Regions from separate parts of the Paenibacillus sp. CF095 genome, predicted to be linked through region 2. Evidence: riboswitches for the same ligand, from Rfam matches in the RefSeq annotation. Region 2 holds a riboswitch; each other region holds the start of a gene.
What was found. Region 2 has a riboswitch for thiamine pyrophosphate ahead of BLS69_RS26815 (ABC transporter substrate-binding protein). Riboswitches for the same ligand answer to the same signal wherever they lie in the genome.
Positions count from the first base shown of each region.

Region 1: another riboswitch for thiamine pyrophosphate. It lies ahead of tenA (thiaminase II); the one in region 2 lies ahead of BLS69_RS26815 (ABC transporter substrate-binding protein).
Region 3: another riboswitch for thiamine pyrophosphate. It lies ahead of BLS69_RS05925 (thiamine phosphate synthase); the one in region 2 lies ahead of BLS69_RS26815 (ABC transporter substrate-binding protein).

Region 1 is NZ_FMZN01000001.1:1,733,799-1,739,282, reverse strand. It holds gene BLS69_RS07640 (PRD domain-containing protein) at 1-88, shown strand, start outside; gene BLS69_RS07635 (endo-1,4-beta-xylanase) at 278-2,950, shown strand; TPP riboswitch at 3,154-3,251, shown strand; gene tenA (thiaminase II) at 3,364-4,026, shown strand; gene BLS69_RS07625 (spore coat protein) at 4,248-4,544, opposite strand; gene BLS69_RS07620 (hypothetical protein) at 4,555-4,755, opposite strand; gene BLS69_RS07615 (zinc-dependent alcohol dehydrogenase) at 4,787-5,484, opposite strand, start outside.
Region 2 is NZ_FMZN01000005.1:138,641-144,124, forward strand. It holds gene BLS69_RS26800 (ABC transporter ATP-binding protein) at 1-811, opposite strand, end outside; gene BLS69_RS26805 (ABC transporter permease) at 849-1,607, opposite strand; gene BLS69_RS26810 (thiamine-binding protein) at 1,607-1,897, opposite strand; gene BLS69_RS26815 (ABC transporter substrate-binding protein) at 2,114-3,154, opposite strand; TPP riboswitch at 3,376-3,488, opposite strand; gene BLS69_RS26820 (NAD-dependent epimerase/dehydratase family protein) at 3,634-4,389, opposite strand; gene BLS69_RS26825 (VOC family protein) at 4,407-4,793, opposite strand; gene BLS69_RS26830 (DUF2798 domain-containing protein) at 4,968-5,477, shown strand.
Region 3 is NZ_FMZN01000001.1:1,336,021-1,341,504, reverse strand. It holds gene BLS69_RS05945 (ThiF family adenylyltransferase) at 108-1,160, opposite strand; gene BLS69_RS05940 (thiazole synthase) at 1,157-1,924, opposite strand; gene thiS (sulfur carrier protein ThiS) at 1,927-2,130, opposite strand; gene thiO (glycine oxidase ThiO) at 2,127-3,299, opposite strand; gene BLS69_RS05925 (thiamine phosphate synthase) at 3,317-4,012, opposite strand; TPP riboswitch at 4,206-4,315, opposite strand; gene BLS69_RS05920 (ABC-F family ATP-binding cassette domain-containing protein) at 4,391-5,484, opposite strand, start outside.

The sequences.
Region 1 (5,484 bases), on a different contig from region 2:
TAGCAGACAGGAAAAAAGATACTTTTTAACTATGACCGTTTTCTCGTATTTTATCGGGAAACGGTCTTTTATTTTTGCAAATATGTAGCGGCTTTTTTGATATTCCACGCGAACGAACTCCAGCTTCCTAAGCTCACATGAGATTACCAAATGATAACTTTTTATTATAATTATTGGGAATTTGTTATATGTAAGCGCTATCGAAAGAACTATAATCTATTTATCTGGATGTTAATCCGTTCAGAAATACTTAGACCAAATCATGAGGAGGAATTGTATGAAACGGTTAGGTCAATGGAATATAACAGCCTTGGTTCTTGTGCTGGTACTCGCCATGCTTCCATTTTCGAATGTCTCACATGCAGCCAAGGCAGTTACGGAAGTGGAGGGAAGTCATTTAAGCACAAACTTTGAAGACGGTACACTTCAAGGATGGACTCCACGTGTCGGTAGTGAAAATCTGACAGTGACACAGCAGGAAGCACACGAAGGCCAGTCTAGTATGCTAGTTTCCAACCGTGATCGTTCCTACCATGGACCGATGTTATCCATGAAGGATCTGCTTGAGCGTAACCAAGAGTATGAAATTACGGCATATGTAAGACTTACCCAGGAGCCCACCACGGATCAAACACTACAGCTCACCACATATAAAAAAACAACGGCCGAAAGCTGGAACCCGATCGGTAGCGTGAAGATTGCCAAAACAGAATGGAACACATGGCACAAGATCACCGGAAAATTTCAGTATAGCGATGATCCCACTGAATTGAATTTGTTCATCGAAACACCCTACATCTCTGAAGATAGCGTAGATACGTTATCGTTCTATGTGGATGATGTATCATTTACTCTGGCCGAGCAACTGGAGATTGAAGCAGGGATTCTGTCTCTGGAGGACCTGTATCAAGATGATTTCCCCATTGGTGCAGCGGTGTATCGCTGGCAGTTGGAAGGCGCATACGGACAACTGCTCACAAAGCATTTTAACAGCTTGACCGCAACCTATGAGATGAAACCGAAGTACATGTCTCCTTCCGAAGGTGTTTATGAGTTCGAGGCAGCCGATCAATATGTTCAGTTCGCTGAGGAGCATGGTATGGGCGTACGCGCACATGCGTTGTTGTGGCATATTGATGCTGCAGAGTGGATGTTCACGGATCCTCAGGGTAACCCTGCGAGTCGAGAATTACTGCTTGCCCGGATTCAGGATTATGTCGAAACCGTCATGACCCGATACAAAGGTAAGATCTATGCCTGGGATGTGGTAAACGAGGCGATTGCGGATAGCAATGGTGATGCCAACGGTTTACGTAAAAGTCCCTTTTATGAACTAATCGGTCCGGATTACATTGAAAAAACCTATGAATTCGCTCGTGCAGCCGATCCGGATGCCAAATTATACTACAACGAATACTTCACGGAAATCCCTGAGAAAAGAGAGCATATGTTTCAGTTGGTCAAACGACTGAAAGAGAAGGGACTCATCGATGGTGTGGGTTTGCAATCCCACTATAACCTGGAATCCCCGCCCATCGAGGAAATTGAAAAAACGATCAACATGTTCGTCGAACTTGGATTGGATATTCAGATCACGGAACTGGATGTGGATAGCGGAATTCCATTTGGTGAAGAGATGTCGGATGAAGTTGCGGTAAAACAGGCGTATCGATATAAGGAACTGTTGGATTTGTACAAAAAACACAAAGATCACATTTCTTCAGTTACCTTATGGGGACTCCAAGATGAGAAGTCTTACAACAACCAGGCGATGCTGTTTGATTCAGCCCTGAAGGCCAAAAAAGCATACTGGGGACTCGTGGATGAATCCAGCTTGCCTGTGTTGACACAGAGAGCCGTCTCACTTTCGGGTAAACCGGATATCAAAAAACAGTCACAAGATCCGCTCTGGAACAAAGCGGTGTCTACTCCACTGAAGGGTGACTCTTCGGGATCAGCCAGTTTCAGAACCTTATGGGATCAAAGTAACCTGTATATCCTCGTGGATGTTCAGGATGCGAAGTCAGATGTGAATGACAGAGTAGAACTCTTTGTTGACCTCAATAATGGCAAGACCACCTCATATGAAGCAGATGACCGACACGTAATTATTAAGCGGTCGGGCAAAGCTGAGGGCGCGGAGCGGCGTTCATATCGTGTACGCGAGACAAAAGCTGGATATCAGGTTGAATTGTCCATTCCATGGGATGGTATCCAAGCCGGTTCAGAATATGAAGTTGGCTTGGATATCCGTGTGACTGATGGCGGTGCAAGTGGGACAGAGCCTCATAATCCACTATACTGGAATGATCGAACACAATCTCAGGAACAAGATACAAGCAAATACGGCGTGATTCAGCTTGCCCCTATGCCCAAATCTGCACAAGCTGTGCAAGGGATTGTTCAGATTGATGGGAAGAAAGACGCCCTATGGAATAAGGCTGTACCATTTGAAGTAAAAAGGTTGAATGAGACCGAAGGTGCAGAGGCAGTGGCTCGCGCAATGTGGTCAGGGGAGTATCTATATCTGCTGATTGACGTCACTGATCCAAACATCATCACAGATAGCATCAACCCATGGGATCAGGATTCGGTTGAGATTTTCCTGGACGAGAATCACCAGCGCACACCGTATTTTCAATATGATGATGCCCAGTTCAGAATCAGTGCAGACAATGTAGGAACCTTTGCAGGGGGTGCCTCACCCGGACGCCTTGTAAGTGCTGTGAAGAAAACAAATAAAGGATATCTCGTAGAAGCCCGAATCCAGTTACATTCACTGACGCCCAAAGCAGGAAATGTTCTCGGTTTCGATCTTCAAATTAACGACAATCAGGGCGGAGGTAAACAGAACGTAGCTAAGTGGAATGATACGACCAATGAGAGCTGGAGAAACACTTCCCAGTACGGAATACTCACTTTTGTCGGAAAGAACAAACTCGGGCATTAAATCATTGGCAGTAGTTCAAAGAATAGAAACCATCATAACAGTAGCTAAAACTCAACCATTGTTGTGATGGTTTCCGTCGTTTAAATACGTCTCTCAAGCTGATGAGGGGGATACAATCTGCCTTGACTATATTTAACAGCCCTTGATATACTAAATGAATGTTGTTTTTTTTTATGCGGATAAGAAAGTAATCAACTACATACAACCGTTTGCAAGGGAGCCTTAACCGGCTGAGAGGGTGTTAAACCGACCTTACCTGATTTGGATAATGCCAACGTAGGGATGCAACGATGAAACACTGTACTTGGGTAGCTCATGCGCCCCCCTTGTTTTAGTGTATTTGTCTGCGAAACATCCTATGGATGTTTCGTTTTTTTGTTTTTAAATACGTACATTATGAATTGGAGGAACACATGTTGACTATTTCAGAGAGACTATATCAGGCAGCACAGCCTGTGTGGAAGGAATGCCTTGAGCATCCTTTTGTTAAAGGGATCGGAGATGGTTCTTTACAGGTTGAACAATTTCGTTATTATTTGCTGCAAGACTACTTGTACCTGTACGATTATGCCCGTGTATTTGCACTAGGTATTGTCAAGTCGCACGACCCCAAATTGATGCAGTTTTTTAGTAAAAACGTAGATAACATCCTGAATGGTGAAATGAAAATTCATCGTTCTTATATGGAGCGATTAGGAATTACAGAGGATCATGTTTTTCAGGTAAAACCTGCACTGAAGAATGCAGCGTATACTAACTATATGCTCTCTGTTTCCCATGCGGGCGGCATAGCAGAAGTACTTGTATCCATTCTGGCCTGCTCATGGAGCTATGCAGAGATTGGTCAAGTTCTTTCCCAAAAGCCAGGTGCAGCTGATCATCCCTTTTATGGAGAATGGATCACAGGATATGCTTCCTCTGAATACAACAGCAACAACCAATCCCTTGTCGCGTTAACGGATAAGCTATTAGAAGGCTGTAGCGAGGTAACGTACCAACGGATGGAAGATATTTTCGTGATGTGCAGTCGCTTTGAACTTGATTTTTGGGAGATGTCATGGAGGCTGGAGGCTTGAGCTCACTGGTAGTTGATTAAAGGTCTCGGTCGTGGAGCTGCAAAGGGTAATCAGTCTCAGAATGGAAAATAAGTAGATTTACGTAAAGGAACGCTAGTATAAGCGTGTTTCGTGACGATGCCAAAAAAAGGGCGGAGTGTATCCGCCTTTTTTCATTGTTGAAATTCTTGACACAGGAGCATTTTATACTCTGAAGTCTCTGGCTAAAATCAAAAAGGGCGTCAGGACGGAATGTTCATAGCAGTCTGAATGTTTTTCAGATCGAGCTGAATTTGCTCTGCAATATGGTAAGGGTGGTATAAGCCATGCTGCACCATGTAATTTGATATCTTTTCATGAGAGTCTATGGCTTCATCGAGCTGTTTCATCAAAATTTGTTTGATTTCGGGGGTAGCACATTCGGTCACAGCCATGGCGTAGTTTCTGACGCCGCTCTTGGCGTTCATCAAAAAATCCATTGCGATCACGTCATCGGTCAGCGTATTAAGACCAGTCATGTGTTCTAATATTGGGTTCATTTTTTATCTCCTATACAGTCGCTTTAGACAGCACTCCACCGAGCTCCTGAAGCTGCTGTTGTGATAATGTCGCATCTTGTTGCAAAATTTGCTTGAGCTCCGGGTCGTTTACCAGAGCTTGCATGGTCTTGGATTTTGTCATGCAAACCGTCTTGAACGCAGCTATTTCATGCACCTCGAGCATCTCATGCAAAGCGTATGTGGAATCCATTCAGATTGTCCTCCCATGTATCAATTCATATTTAAGGCTTTAAGATGACTTTAATGCAATCGTCCGTTTTTGTATCGAACACTTCATAGCCACGCTTGGCCTCGCTGAGCGGAATGACGTGCGTAACAATGTCCCCAGGGTCCACTTTGCCAGACGTAACCAACTCGTACATGTATGGCATGTAGTGAATGACCGGAGCTTGTCCGGAACGGATATTCACGTTTCGCTGCATGATGTCACCGAGCGGGAATCCGTTATAACGTCCGCCGTATACACCAGTGACTTGAATGGTGCCACCTTTGCGGACAGCCTGAGATGCAATGATAAATGCACTCATGGTGCCGCCTTGCAGTTTCATACCGCTGGCTAGAAATTCAAGATCGCTCATCTTGCCGTCCATTCCTACCGCATCAATCACGACATCGGCGCCGCCTTTGGTCATTTCTTTGAGAGTGTTCCCAATATTCTTATCCTGTTCGAAGTTTACGATTTCCACATTGTTTGTTCGCTTTGCATGCTTTAAGCGGTAATCGACATAGTCGACGGCTATGACCCGCTTAGCACCTTTCAGCCAGCAGAACTTCTGGGCCAGGAGTCCGACCGGACCGCAGCCGAGCACGATGACTGTATCACCATTCTTAACGCCGGCGTTATCTACGCTCCAGAATGCCGTCGTCATGGCATCGGCGATCAAGCTTAGCTTTTCGTCCGGTTGTTCGCAGTTTTCAG
Region 2 (5,484 bases):
CTCGTCTTGGGCGATCAAAAGGAACATGTACCTCGTGCAACACTGTTGCAGGTCGGTTGGATAATACATAGACCCGATCCGCTAGCAGTAATGCTTCTTCGATATTATGGGTGATGAACAGCACCGAGCGGCGGTTCTGTTCCCAGATATCAAGTAGCCAGCGCTGCATGTCGCTACGTGTCAGTGCATCCAGTGCGCTGAAGGGTTCGTCCAGTAGCATCAGCTCCTGCGGACTGAGCAGGGCGCGCAGAAAAGCAGCACGCTGCTGCATTCCGCCCGACAGCATATGAGGATAGGCCTGCTCAAACCCGGCAAGACCCACGCTGCTTAACCACTTACGAGCTTCCGCAAGTGCTTCGGCCCGAGGGGGAGCACTTGAAGCTACTTCACCAGCAAGCAGTACATTGTCTTCAATGGTACGCCAAGGGAAAAGAGCGGGTTGTTGCGGCATATAACTAATCTTGCCACGCTGTCCCGTTACATTCTGACCGTTCATAAGCACTTGGCCTTCCTGTGGCTTCAGCAGACCACCGATGATATGGAACAGGGTGCTTTTGCCACAGCCAGAAGGTCCAACGATAGCAACAAACTCGCCTTGCTCCACAGTCAGGGACAGGCCGTTCAGAACCGGTAACCTGCTCCGCCGTTCACGGAATGATGCATGAACATTAACAACGTCCAGTGCAGGTGGAACCGGAGCAGGAGTGGCAGGTCGATCAGGCGTAGCCGGGTGGAGTTTTTCATCGTACTTTGGCTCCATTACACTTGCTCCTCGTCCAGGCTGGACTTGTTTTTCCTGTTGCCGATTCATATGGTCATCACTTCCTAATATACAGATTACATCTTTACTACCGCTTCTGTGGCCGCCAGCGCACGAGCAGCTTCTCCAGTAGTGCAATGAGCAGGAAGAGCAGTAAGCTGAGAGCGACAATAATCATGATTGCCACGAATAAACGATCGGTGCGATAAGCCGACTTTTGCAGCATCATATAATAACCAATACCCTTGTCTGCACCAATCCATTCGGCAATGATGGCACCCATCACGCTATAGGTAGCGGCGATTTTGACACCGGAGAACACGGATGGCAGCGCATGGGGAAGCTCCAGCTTCCAGAAAATCTGATGACGTTTCGCACCAGCCATGCGCATATAGTTCATCATCGCCGCGTCAGTACGGGTCAAGCCATCCATCGCCGCCACTGCAACAGGGAAGAAGCAGACGAGGATGATCGTAATCAGCTTGGGCAACAGCCCGAATCCGAACCAGATTAACAGGAGTGGCGCGAGCGCGATGGTCGGGATATTTTGACTAAGAATAAGTAAAGGGTACAGGGCTGACTTGAGAAAAGGGACCAAATGCAGCACCATCGCTATCAGTAATCCGACCGCTGTGCCAGCCGCGAATCCAATCAGCGTTAACTGAATGGTTGCGGAAGCGTGCATGCCAAGCCGTTCGGCCTGGGTTGCCGCTTCGCGGGCGATGTCGGACGGTGCAGGCAGCATCCATTTCTCAATATGGAAGAGGGAGACGGCTCCCTGCCATATCGCTATAAAGAGAATAACCGCCACAATGGGCGGCCATACACTTTTGAAATAGGCAGGCATTAGCGATACTTCTCCGTCAGGGTGTCCATGCTGAAGCCGGTAGGGCTATGGGCGATTTTGATCTGGGAGATGATGCTTGGGCTGCCAGCCTCCACGAGTACCTCGTGCATTTTACGGACAACCTCCAGCAGTTCCTCCAGTTCCCCCTCCATCGTGGTGTCGAGCGCGTTCACCTGATATTTCAGGCCGGATTGCTGAATAACTTCAATGGCGCGATCTACATAAGGGTAAGAATTCTCGCCATTTGGCGTTTTGGGAATAACCTGAATGCTAAGTAATGTGCTTGCCATGAGAGATCACTTTTCCTTTCGTGATAAATTGCATGAATTGAACCAGGTTTACACTCATCACTCCGATTGCAGTACCCTCTTACGATCACTGTTATCCCCGGATTTCTTTAATGAATTTCAATGGAGGAAATCCGGGGATAAAGGTGAGCGCTTCGCTTCTTCAGATGGGTTCTGCACTCTTCGTTCTTGTGTAAAAAAGTTAAACTTAAGCAAATTTTATTGGGGTAAAAAATCGTTCGTATATGCCTTGCTCACGTCGATCTGTTCATCCAGCAGTTTTTTGCTAAACATCCAGTCGGTGTAATTCTGCCATACTTCCTGCTTTTGCTCACCCCAGCGCGGGGCGTCATCCGTGTACTTTGGACTAAGCCATTTCTGGCTTGCCAGTACCAAGTCTTTATCTAGATCCGGTACGGCCTTGATCAGAATGTTCGCTGCGTCTTCGGGATGATCAATCGCATATTGATACCCTTCTGAAGTGGCTTTCAGGAATGCTTTCACCAACTCAGGGTCGTTTTGGATCGTCTGCTCGTTTGTTACAAGGACAGGTGTGTAGTAATCCAATGCATCTGAATAATCCTTCACATATAACATGTCGATCGGTTCTCCGCGCAGTTCGGCTTCAATACCTGTCCAGGCGTAGAAAATCCACGCGAAATCAATGTCCCGTTTCACTGCGGTGAAAAAGTCAGCGTCACCCATATTAATGTTTTTCACTTTGGATACATCGGCTCCGTCGCCTTCCATAATGGATTGCATCACGGCTTCTTCGACTGGGGAACCCCAACCGCCATAGGTTTTACCTTCAAAATCTTTCGGTGATTTGATATTCCGATCCGCCGGAGCAGCGAACCCGGATGTATTATGCTGAATAACTGCTGCGATGGAGACCAATGGAACACCCTGTGTGCGGGCTTGAGTTACACTCTCCTGATAACTTACGCCAAAAGGCACTTCATTCGAGGCAACCATTGTATCTGCGCCACCGGCACCTGGTTGTACAATCTCTACATTCAAGCCCTCAGCCTTGTAAAAACCTTGATCTACAGCCGCATATAGGCCGGTATGATTCGTATTCGGTGTCCAGTCGAGCACCACTTTAATATCTTTCAGGGCGGCAGTGTCACCTTTGTTACTGCTTTCCGCATTTGTGTTGCTGTTCTGTTCTGCCGGGGCAGCTTCTTTGCCGCCACATGCGGCTACAGTCACCATAAGCACGCATAAGAGCATCAATCCCATCGTTCTACGCCATTTCATCTGTAATTCTCTCCTTCGATATGTCCGGCCGAGTGGCACGGGGTACTCCTTGGCTTCATATCCAATCATCTTGCATAAATCAACAGATTTATACCAGTTGAGATCTGAATAACGTCACTTTTTTTAGCTCTCTGGCTATATAAAAGAACATTAAAAAAGCGTCCCGTATTCCGGGACGCGTGCAGGCGTTAGAGAGGTGGCGTTCAGCCATAGGGCTGTGCCATTTCGATATACTCCGATTCCTACGCTGGCATGATCCAGATCAGGTCTAAGGGTTAGTATCTTGGTGGGATACACTCTCAGCCGGCCAATTCCGACTCCCCTGGGAAACTATGAAGTTACGGGCATTACTAGGTGTAATTATAGGCCAGCGGGTGGAACGTGTCCAGTCAGGAACTGGATGGGGACACGTATGAACTTATCAAACAGGCCGTTATACATATGTATATCAGCCTGTTTAGATGTGTTATTTTCATTAATTATCGTGGCGAATCATATAAGGCAATCTGGCTGAGTGCAAATGCATCGGATTTTGGGGCATAACCTACCTGTTTCTGAGTGGTTTCCAGATTCAATCGTTTAAACCGATTATTCGAGATCCCATGCAGTATGGTGAAGGGCTCCAGATTGGTAGCTGTAATTGCTTTGAACATCAAATCACACAAGTCAGCCGGACTAATATACGCGCTCATATCCCTTGCTTCCAGCGCTGGTCCGTCCGGTTGAAAATCATCATATGCACCTATACGTATTGCTACACTTTGTAAACCTTCGGTATACGCAAAATAGGAAGCGAGCGATTCTCCAAAACATTTGCTAACCCCGTACAAATTCCGTGGGTGTGTTGGCATGTCCGGATAGACTTGAGCATCAATGGGATACCCCTCAATCGTCTGTGCACTGCTCGCCAGAATGACTCTTTGCACACCTTGGTCCTTAGCTGCACGGAATACATTAAATGTACCTTTGATATTGATGTCCAACAACGATTCATAGAATCCGGCATTCGGGGAAGGGTCTCCCGCCAGATGTACTACCACATCCATGCCTTCGCAAGCATGCTGACAGGCTTCAGGGTCTGTCACATCCAGTGTCATGATCTCATGGTCGGTTTCTTGATACGTATGCAGTCTGTCGATATTCAAATCCGTTAGTCGCAGGTGATATGCTTCTGACAAGTGTTGGGACAAGTCCCGGCCAATTTTCCCGGCTGCGCCGGTAATTAAAATGTTCATGAAATCAACTCCAATTCTTAGCGCTGGAAGAACTCAATCCATTCCTTTTCAGGTCCATAGATGAAGAAATAGCGGTAACCGTTAGGCAGTGTAATAATCTCTCCATCAATAAATACGGCTTTGGTGGCTTGGATGCGTTTGTACTCAGAATCAAGATCATCTACATGGATCGCAAAATGGTGTACCGTACCTTCGGAAGGCAGCTTGTCGCTGTAACCTTGAATTAACTCAATCTCAGTCTCATTACTTCCATTGAAGCCAAGGAAGGCGAGCTGAATGACGCCGTTGGTATGGGTTACCCGGTCTTTCAATTCAAGACCAACAATCTCCGTATAGAAACGCAGCGTGGTCTCCAGATCACGCACAGCAATGCCGACGTGGTCAATGCGTTTTTGAAAACTCATAATCCAAATCCTCCTTATACTATGAATCTTTCTACCATTTTAAGGGATATCATAGGGCTGTACTACATGGTTGTCAAATCCGGTTTTAATTTGGAAAAATTATAATTGTTCACAGAATGTTCACTTATGTGGTGGGTTTCCTCATCTCTATAATTACGAAGGTAAACAGAGAGGATGAGAGAATTGCCAACAAGCAAGAAGGAACAAATTATTTTCGGATTAATGATGTGTACAGGAATGGTCTTGGTCATGATGTTCTTCAATCTATGGCACAGTGGGTTACTCGGCAAAATGTCCCCGCTTGAGATACTGCTTCAATTCATATTATGTTTTGTCATCGCGTTTCTGGTGGAGTCTTTCATTGTTGGCCCTGTGGCGAGAAAGATTGCATTTTCTATGCCCTTCGACAAGTCCAATAAGATTCTAGGTGTGCTGGCTATGTCATTTTTTATGGTGATTGGCATGGTTCTGATCATGTCTTTGTATGGAATGATCTCGGCATATCTCGCTGATCAATTAAGTGGGTCATCCGTACTCCGTACGTATCTCCATACAATCGCTCGTAACTTCAGCCTGGCGCTTCCATATCAATTGATCATTTTGGGACCACTCGTACGATATGTATTCGGTAAATTCATCAAGGATAACGGGCCCGTAATGCCTGTCGTTAACAAAAGTGTGTGATTCGGTT
Region 3 (5,484 bases), on a different contig from region 2:
GGCCTGTCTCTATCCCCACTGCTCGCAGCAATGGTTGGTACAGATAGCATGCCGTAAAATGAAAAAGTCCATTCCCTCAAGGGAACAGACTTTGCTTCTTTCTTGCTTTAACCAAAGTAGCGATGGACGAGCGTACGTGCTTCAGCTGTGTCTTTTGTTCCGTGTACGAGGACACGTCCATCTTGGAAAATAACCATTCTATGGACTCCTGTTGTAAAAGAAACCAGAAACGGATTGGATTCCACTTTTCCTTCTTGAAGCCTGTTCAGACGTTCCGCCGTATGTAGAAGATCCAGATTCATACGCCGTGCAGGTCGGATCTGAACGGTGTCCCTGCCACATAACACATCGGTTTTCTCCAGATTGGACGCAGAAAGATATGGATATGTTGCCGAAGTGCCGCAGGAAGGACAGTCTTGCTTTTTCGCACCATCCACATTGATGGATATGTATTCGTTCCTCCACACGTCAAATGACAATAACTTACGTCTCAATGCATTGGCATTGCCACTAAGTAACTTCATCGCTTCTGCTGTCTGATTTGCCGTTACCATCTGTACCGCTTGAGGTATGATACCAGACGTATCACATGTATCTCCTCCCAGAGGGACTTCACCCAGCAAACAATTTAAACATGGCGTATCTCCAGGCATAAACGTATAGGTGATGCCGTAACTACCTACGCATCCACCATAAATCCAGGGAATACGGTGTTTCTGTGCCATATCGTTAATGAGTAATCGCGTATCAAAGTTATCCGTTGCATCCATGATCAAGTCGGTATGCTGAACGAGTTCTTCCAATTCATCTACTCTGACATCCAACACTTTCCCTTCCACATGAACCGTGGAATTAATGGCAGATAACCGTTTTTCCGCTGCCATCGCCTTCGGCATCCGTTCAATCGCGTCCTGTTCTACATATAATTGCTGTCGCTGCAGGTTACTCCACTCCACATAATCACGATCCACAATTGTTAAGTGTCCAACTCCTGAACGAACTAACGTTTCTGCGATTCCTGTTCCCAGTGCGCCAGCACCAACGATTAAAACTCTGCTGCCCTTTAATCTGGCCTGACCTTCCTTGCCAAGTGGCGCATAACGTTCCTGTCTGGAATACCGATCGGCCTGCTCCGAGGATGTTGATTGTTGATTTATCATGTATGAACCATTCCTTCCACCGGACTACTGGCTGCTGCGTAACGCTTTACGGGAATCATGCCTGCCTCATAAGCCAGCCTACCTGCCTCTACCCCCAATCTCATCGCCTTAGCCATGCTCACTGGATCCCCTGATCCGGATACGGCTGTATTTAACAATACGCCAGCTGCACCAAGTTCCATCGCATAAGCAGCATCTTTGGGGGAGCGCAATCCTGCATCCACAATTACAGGTACAACAGCCTGCTCAATGATGATCTCAAGGTTATAGGGATTGATGATGCCTCTGCCAGCTCCGATAGGAGAAGCGCCAGGCATTACAGCATGTACGCCAAGCAATTGCAGCCTTTTGGCCAGAATGACATCATCTGAAATATAAGGCAATACAGTGAAGCCCTTTTCAAGCAAAATTTCACAAGCCTTGTACGTTTCAATCGGATCTGGGAGTAACGTCATTCCATCTCCGATGACTTCGACTTTTATCATATCACAAAGTCCTGACGCCCGCGCAAGCTCGGCAATTCGCACCGCCTCTTCCGCATTGGATGCTCCAGCCGTATTCGGAAGAAGAGTGTATTTGTCCAGATCCAATGTATCCAGGAAATGCTTCTGGTTGCGCTCCTCCAGATTCAGACGACGAACAGCAAAGGTTAAAACTTCCGTTTCAGATGCTTCCACAGCCTGACTTTGCACTTCCAGATCCGAAAACTTGCCTGTTCCGAGCAACAATCTGGACTCAAACGTATATTTACCAATGTTCAACATCATCAACCGCCTCCTACAAAATGTACAATCTCGATTCGATCGCCTTCTCTTAATGCCGTCGTTTCATGATACTCACGGGTTAAAATATGCTTGTTCAGCTCTACAACTACAGTCTTGACTTGCAGATCAAAAGATTTAAGCAGTTTATCCACACGATTCAATCTGTCTTCAATCTCCATCCGTTGACCATTAACGATGATATTCACTGCACCACTCCCTTTCTGTTCAATCGCTCCGGACTCAGCGCCTCAATTCCGAGTTCTTCTGAGCTTTTGCCAGCGAGCAACTCAGCGATAAGCCTTCCTGTTATCGCACTAAGCAAGATACCGTTGCGGTAATGCCCAAAGGCGGCGAACAGCCCTGGTATACTCTTGCAAGCACCTATATAAGGCAATCCATCTGGAGTTGCCGGTCTTACGCCTGCCCACGCTCGTATAAATTGTGCTTCTTTCATCCCAGGCACCCAGTGGGTAGCCGCTGTTAGCAGCTTCTGAACACCCTGTACAGAAACGTTCAGATCGGTTCTGCCTGGCAGACTGGTTGCCCCGAGCCAAACTTCGCCATTAGCTTTGGGAACAATATAGATATCCTCTGCATACACCGTTCTGTCAGGTCTGTACCCAGCATGTTCATCTGAGAACTGAACGGCGGCTATTTCTCCTTTTACCGACCACACAGGCATGCTCAGATTCACATGTCTCATCAACTCTTCACTCTGTAATCCAGCCGCTATAATGACATGTTTGCATCTCATCTCACCGATCGATGTGGTGATTCCCTGCACGCCATGTTCGTTTGCTTGCACACGTATATCCTGTATGTCCTCCATAACCCGTGCTCCCAATGCTTGAGCGGATTCAGCATATGCCTTCGTTAGATGGACTGGAAGAATCTCACTCTCGTAAGGTCTGTAGTAGGCTCCATACGTATCTCTGTTAAGCCATGATGCCTCCTGTTGCACAACGGAACGATCCCACCATACCTCATCAGCAGAAGCAGACAACGCAGACTTCCGATTGTCCTTATAACTACTTAATTCACTGTATGAACGAAAAGGAGTTAGGAATCCCTGGCATTGCAGGCCAGTCTCTACCTCACTGAGTGTAGCCATTAGCACCTGTTGCTCGATAAGTAACTGTCTACTCTGTCTGGCAAGCTTAGCCATCAAAGGATGAGCAAAATCCTCACTGCCTGCCGCCAGCATTCCAGCCGCCGCGCAAGAAGTGCCTCCTGCAATCGCCGAACGCTCCAGCAACAGCACATCCTGTCCACGGGAAGCAAGCTCATAAGCGATAGCACAACCAACAACGCCTCCACCTACAATAATCGTTTCTGCATGAAACTTATCCGGTTTATCAATAACGATCTCTTTCATCCTCTCATCTCCTTGATTCAGGGACTCAGACTTTCTGTAGCAACGATAGCCTGCCTTAATAATGCAGCCGCCCGATCCGGTGACTCGCTCGCCCATACATTCGAGATCACGGCGACTCCCTGTGCCCCTGCAGAGCGAATAGCGTGAATGTTTCCCGGTCCGATACCCCCAATCGCCATGACAGGAATGGAGACACGCCTGCACACTTCAGCAAGAGCATGTAATCCTCTGGGGTCAAGATCAGGCTTACTGTTGGTTGAGTAGACATGCCCGAAGAAAAGATAATCGGCTCCCCGTTCTTCAGCGATTTTTGCCTCATCGATTGAATGAACAGATACACCCAGACGAAGGCGCTGCACATTGCTTATAACAGCAGGGTTATAATTTCGTATCGCATCTTGCCCCCAATGTACACCGCCATAAATGTCATTCTGTGAAGGAAGTTCTGAACTATTGATAACAATGCGGCAAGATGGAATGCCAACGCTACGCAGACTTTGAGCCCAACCGATCTTGTCTTGCCATGTGAGTTGTTTTTCTCGTATGTGAATATAGTCCACCAAAGGCCAAACGTCCTTTGCAGCTTTTACAAAAGATGCCTGATCCCCTGCACCCGTAGATACAACATGCAATTCAAATGATTCTTGAACATGTTCATGAGAAATTACCGTACTGTTCATCTCCTTCCAGACTTGAATGCTATGAAAACACAAAAAAGCCACTCCCGTAGGGGAGTGGCTGCGTATTAATTATAGGACCAGATGACTGACTGATACATACAGTTCATTTCGTGCAATAAAGCTATAGACCTTATAGCCATAACGTTATACACGCAACTGCATGTTTCAATTTACTAAGCAAGACGGTTGAATTCTTTCGAATTGCCGTTTGCTCACGTCATTCACTGAAACGCGCTCGCCACTTCCCTACGCTGGTATGATCCAGATCAGGTGCAAAGGGTCCGGAATCGCATTCTTCCATCTCAGCCGCATCGTGCGGCCCCCCTAGTGTTCATATGAAGTTGTAGCCTATGTTACCATAGACGGTTTTTTTTGTCACCGTCATTTCTGTTAAACATTGTCTTGAATCGTTTAGTTTTTCTCAGACCATTCTTCGACATTCCATGTTTTGGTGACCCATCCCTCGTAGAAATCAGGTTCATGAGATACCACTAACACCGTTCCCTTGAATTCTTTCAAAGCACGCTGCAACTCCGCTTTGGCTGTGACATCCAGATGGTTCGTCGGCTCATCGAATAGAATCCAATTGCTTTCACGCATCAAGAGTTTGCATAAACGAACCTTGGCTTGTTCTCCACCACTCAGCATATTAAGTGGACGAGTAATGTGCTCATTTTTCAACCCGCAGCGAGCGAGATGACCTCGGACCTCATTTTGGGTCAAATGTGAAAATTCATTCCAGACATCCTCAATCGGCGTGATATTCCCAGCACGAACCTCCTGCTCAAAATAGGCTGTTTCGAGGTAATCTCCTAAGAAAGTCTTTCCACTGAGTGGAGATATTTTTCCCAGGATGGTTTTCAACAGCGTCGATTTACCCACACCATTACAACCTACGATGGCAATTTTCTCACCACGTTCGATTGTCATTGTCATCTTAGGCAGCAAAGGATACGTATATCCAATTTCAAAATCAATACCCTCAAAGACCGTTTTACTGCTCGCACGGGCATCCTTGAATTTGAACGTTGGTTTGGCCGCTTCATCTGGGCGATCAATACGTTCAATTCTGTCCAGCTGTTTCTCCCGACTCTTCGCTCGACCTGAAGTTGAAGCACGTGCCTTGTTACGCTGAATGAAATCTTCCTGCTTCTTGATGTACTCTTGCTGTTTCTCGTATGCATCAATATGCTGGGCTTTATTCATATCAGCCATCTCGAGGAACTTGTTATAGTTCGCTGCGTATCTCGTTAATTTGGCAAATTCCAAATGATAAATGACATTTACGACTTCATTCATGAATTCCGTGTCATGGGAGATTAAAAGAAACGCGTGCGGGTAGTCCTTCAGGTAACGTGACAGCCATTCAATGTGCTCTACATCCAGATAGTTGGTCGGCTCATCCAGCAAAAGAGCTGTAGGTTTCTCAAGCAGAAGCTTGGCAAGAAGCACCTTGGTACGTTGTCCACCACTTAGAGCTGCGACATCCCGATCAAGACCAATTG